Regions from separate parts of the Streptomyces ferrugineus genome, predicted to be linked through region 1. Evidence: predicted binding sites of a transcription regulator. Region 1 holds the regulator's gene; the other holds the start of a gene.

Region 1 (2,199 bases):
GACGACGAGAGAGGAGGGACGTCGAGGATGAGCACCAAGGACTTCATCGAGAAGGACTTCTACAAGGTCCTCGGCGTCCCCAAGGACGCCACCGAGGCCGAGATCAAGAAGGCGTACCGGAAGCTCGCCCGCGAGAACCACCCGGACGCCAACAAGGGCAACGCCAAGGCGGAGGAGCGCTTCAAGGAGATCTCCGAGGCGAACGACGTCCTCGGCGACCCCAAGAAGCGCAAGGAGTACGACGAGGCACGCGCCCTCTTCGGCAACGGCGGCTTCCGCCCGGGGCCGGGCGGCGCGGGCGGCGGCTCCTTCAACTTCGACCTGGGCGACCTCTTCGGAGGCGGCGCCCAGGGCGGTCAGTCCGGCGCCGGCGGCTTCGGCGGCGGACTCGGTGACGTCTTCGGGGGCCTGTTCAACCGCGGCGGCACGGGCACCACCCGTACCCAGCCACGCCGGGGCCAGGACATCGACACCGAGGTCACCCTCAGCTTCACCGAGGCGATCGAGGGCGCGACGGTCCCGCTGCGGATGTCCTCGCAGTCGCCGTGCAAGGCGTGCGCGGGCACCGGCGACAAGAACGGCACGCCGAGGGTGTGCCCGACCTGTGTCGGCACCGGCCAGGTGGCGCGGGGCTCGGGCGGCGGCTTCTCCCTCACCGACCCGTGCCCGGACTGCAAGGGGCGCGGCCTGATGGCCGAGCACCCCTGCATGGAGTGCAAGGGCAGCGGCCGCGCGAAGTCGTCCCGGACCATGCAGGTCCGCATCCCCGCCGGGGTGTCGGACAGCCAGCGCATCCGGCTGCGCGGCAAGGGAGCGCCCGGCGAGCGCGGCGGCCCGGCCGGCGACCTGTACGTCACCGTGCACGTCGACGCGCACCCGGTGTTCGGCCGCAAGGACGACAACCTCACGGTGACCGTCCCCGTGACCTTCACGGAGGCGGCCCTCGGCGGCGAGGTCAGGGTCCCCACCCTGGGCGGACCGCCGGTCACCCTGAAGCTGCCGCCCGGCACGCCCAACGGCCGCACCATGCGGGCGCGGGGCAAGGGCGCGGTCCGCAAGGACGGCACCCGCGGAGACCTGCTGGTCACCGTCGAGGTGAGTGTCCCGAAGGACCTTTCGGGGAAGGCTCGTGACGCGCTCGAGGCGTATCGCGAGGCGACCGCGGGCGAGGACCCGCGGGCGGAGCTGTTCCAGGCCGCGAAGGGAGCTTGATCGAGATGGACGGCCGTCGACGCAACCCGTATGAACTGACCGAGGAGACCCCGGTCTACGTCATCTCGGTGGCGGCCCAGCTCTCCGGCCTGCACCCGCAGACCCTGCGCCAGTACGACCGCCTGGGCCTGGTGTCGCCGGACCGCACCCCCGGCCGCGGGCGCCGTTACTCGGCCCGCGACATCGAACTGCTCCGCCAGGTGCAGGCGTTGTCGCAGGACGAGGGCATCAACCTGGCCGGCATCAAGCGCATCATCGAACTGGAGAACCAGGTCGCCGCGCTCCAGTCCCGCGTCGTGGAACTGCAGGCGGCCCTGGACGGCGCCGCGGCGGCGATGCAGCAGCGCGAGGCGGCGGTGCACGCGTCGTACCGCCGCGATCTGGTCCCGTACCAGGAGGTGCAGCAGTCCAGCGCGCTCGTGGTGTGGCGGCCGAAGAAGCCCAGGGACTAGGCGCACGCCCGTACGTGCGGGGGCCCGGAGGTTCGGTGAGAACCTCCGGGCCCCTCGCGCGTGCCGCTCAGCCCTCCTGCGGGGCGACGACGACGGGTGCGAGGCCGGTGTACGCCTCCGAACCGTCGGCGGCGACCGCCGAGACGACGTAGTGGCTGGTGGTCCCGGCCGGGGTGGCCGGGTCGGTGTAGCCGCGGGCGTCGACGGCCAGGGGCAGGTCGGTCAGGCGGACGTACTGCTGTGTCGCGCGGTCCCAGCGGTACACGTGGAATCCGCTGGTGTCACAGCCGGTGCCGCAGGTCCACGACAGCACCGCGTGGCCGGTCGCGTCCGCCTCGGCGGACAGGGCCCAGGTGGCGGTGTTCGGGGGCACCTGGCCCGGGGTGAGGTCGAACTCGTTGACGCTCACGTTGGCGACCACGTCCGCCGGGTTGCCGGACAGCGTGTAGAGGGAGTTGTTCGACGTGTCCACCGCGTCCACGAGGTAGACCCAGTTCTCGTCGTCCGGCACGCCGACGTCGACGTACCGAGTCGT
Region 2 (2,199 bases), 3.2 Mb from region 1:
GCACCGGTGCTGGTCATCACCGACGGCTGGTGCGACGTCCTGCGGGTGCGGCGCGAGCACGCGTATCTGATTCCCCCGGGCCGTCGACTGCCGTTCACCCCGCGTGGGCCGGTCTTCCGGGTGCAGTGAGCCGGAGTGTGATCGGATGGGGGCACGGACCCCGAACCAGGGACCTCACCGAAGGGAATCATCGTGGCAACCACGCGCTCCGCACACACCGTGTGGGAAGGCAATCTGTTCCAGGGCAATGGCGTCGTCTCCTTCGACTCCTCCGGCAGCATCGCCCAGCAGCCGGTGTCGTGGCCGTCGCGCGCCGAGGAGGCGAACGGCAAGACCAGCCCGGAGGAGCTGATCGCCGCCGCGCACTCCAGCTGCTTCTCCATGGCGTTCTCGAACATCCTCGACAAGGCCGGCACCCCGCCGACCAAGCTGATCACCTCCGCCGACGTCACCTTCCAGCCCGGTGAGGGCATCACCGGCGTCCACCTCACCGTCGAGGGCACGGTCCCCGGCATCGACGACGAGGCGTTCGTCGCCGCCGCGGAGGACGCCAAGAAGAACTGCCCGGTCAGCCAGGCCCTGACCGGCACGACGATCACGCTGACGGCGAAGCTGGCGTAGCGCTCCACCGGGGGCTGAGCGACCGCTCAGCCCCCGTTTGGGTCCCGCTCCCCGGGCCACCCGTCCCATTGACAAGAACCCACTCAAGTTTTGTGCTGGAGTTCAAGAGGTGCCCTGGCGGAAGGGGACAACGATGGCACGCGCGGTCGGGATCGATCTCGGTACCACCAACTCGGTGGTCGCCGTCCTGGAGGGCGGCGAACCCACTGTCGTCGCGAATGCGGAGGGGGCCAGGACCACACCGTCGGTCGTGGCCTTCGCCAAGAACCGCGAGATACTCGTCGGTGAGGTGGCCAAACGGCAGGCGGTGACGAACGTCGAGCGCACCGCCCGCTCCATGAAGCGGCACATGGGCGACGCGAACTGGCGCTTCCCGGACCAGGGCGACATCGACGGCGCCCGCTACCGGGCGCAGGAGCTGTCGGCCAGGGTGCTGCAGAAGCTGAAGCGGGACGCCGAGTCCTACCTCGGCGAGGACGTCACGGACGCGGTGATCACCGTTCCCGCCTACTTCGACGACGCCCAGCGGCAGGCCACCAAGGAGGCCGGGGAGATCGCGGGCCTGAAGGTGCTCAGGATCATCAATGAGCCCACCGCCGCGGCGCTCGCCTACGGGCTCGACCGGGGCGAGGAGCAGACCGTCCTGGTCTTCGACCTCGGCGGCGGCACCTTCGACGTCTCGCTGCTGGAGATCGGCGACGGCGTCATCGAGGTCAAGGCCACCAACGGCGACACGCACCTGGGCGGCGACGACTGGGACCAGCGGGTCGTCGAGCACCTGGTGAAGAAGTTCAAGGGACAGAACGGCATCGACCTCGGCAACGACAAGATGGCCCTGCAGCGGCTGCGCGAGGGCGCCGAGAAGGCCAAGATCGAGCTGTCCAGCTCCTCCGAGACCACGATCAACCTGCCCTACATCACCGCCTCCGCTGAGGGCCCCCTGCACCTCGACGAGAAGCTGACCCGCGCCCAGTTCCAGGAGCTCACCGCCGACCTCCTCGACCGCTGCAAGACCCCCTTCCACCAGGCGGTCAAGGACGCCGGCATCAAGCTCTCGGCGGTCGACCACGTCATCCTCGTCGGCGGCTCCACACGGATGCCCGCCGTCACCGACCTCGTGAAGGAACTCACCGGCAAGGACCCGCACAAGGGCGTCAACCCCGACGAGGTCGTGGCCGTCGGCGCCGCCCTCCAGGCCGGTGTCATCCGCGGCGACGTCAAGGACGTCCTGCTGCTCGACGTCACCCCGCTGTCCCTCGGCATCGAGACCAAGGGCGGCATCATGACGAAGCTCATCGAACGCAACACGACGATCCCGACCCGGCGTTCGGAGATCTTCACCACCGCCGCCGACAACCAGCCCTCCGTCGGCATCCAGGTCTACCAGGGCGAACGCGAGATCGCCGCGTACAACAAGAAGCTCGGCGTCTTCGACCTGACGGGTCTGCCGCCGGCGCCGCGCGGGGTGCCGCAGATCGAGGTCGCGTTCGACATCGACGCCAACGGGATCATGCACGTCTCCGCCAAGGACCTGGCCACGGGCCGTGAGCAGAAGATGACGGTGACGGGTGGATCGGC

What was found. Region 1 encodes HspR, which represses chaperone genes until heat shock. Its sites were predicted from a motif close to TTGAGNNNNNNNNNCTCAA; they were not measured.
Region 2: the regulator HspR is predicted to act here: its motif matches at 690-708, upstream of dnaK (molecular chaperone DnaK).

The regions. Positions count from the first base shown of each region.
Region 1 is NZ_CP063373.1:9,818,822-9,821,020, reverse strand. Features, by position in the region: gene dnaJ (molecular chaperone DnaJ) at 28-1,212, shown strand; gene IM697_RS43770 (heat shock protein transcriptional repressor HspR) at 1,218-1,664, shown strand; gene IM697_RS43765 (PA14 domain-containing protein) at 1,732-2,199, opposite strand, start outside.
Region 2 is NZ_CP063373.1:6,663,412-6,665,610, reverse strand. Features, by position in the region: gene IM697_RS29945 (vWA domain-containing protein) at 1-129, shown strand, start outside; gene IM697_RS29940 (OsmC family protein) at 193-621, shown strand; gene dnaK (molecular chaperone DnaK) at 755-2,199, shown strand, end outside.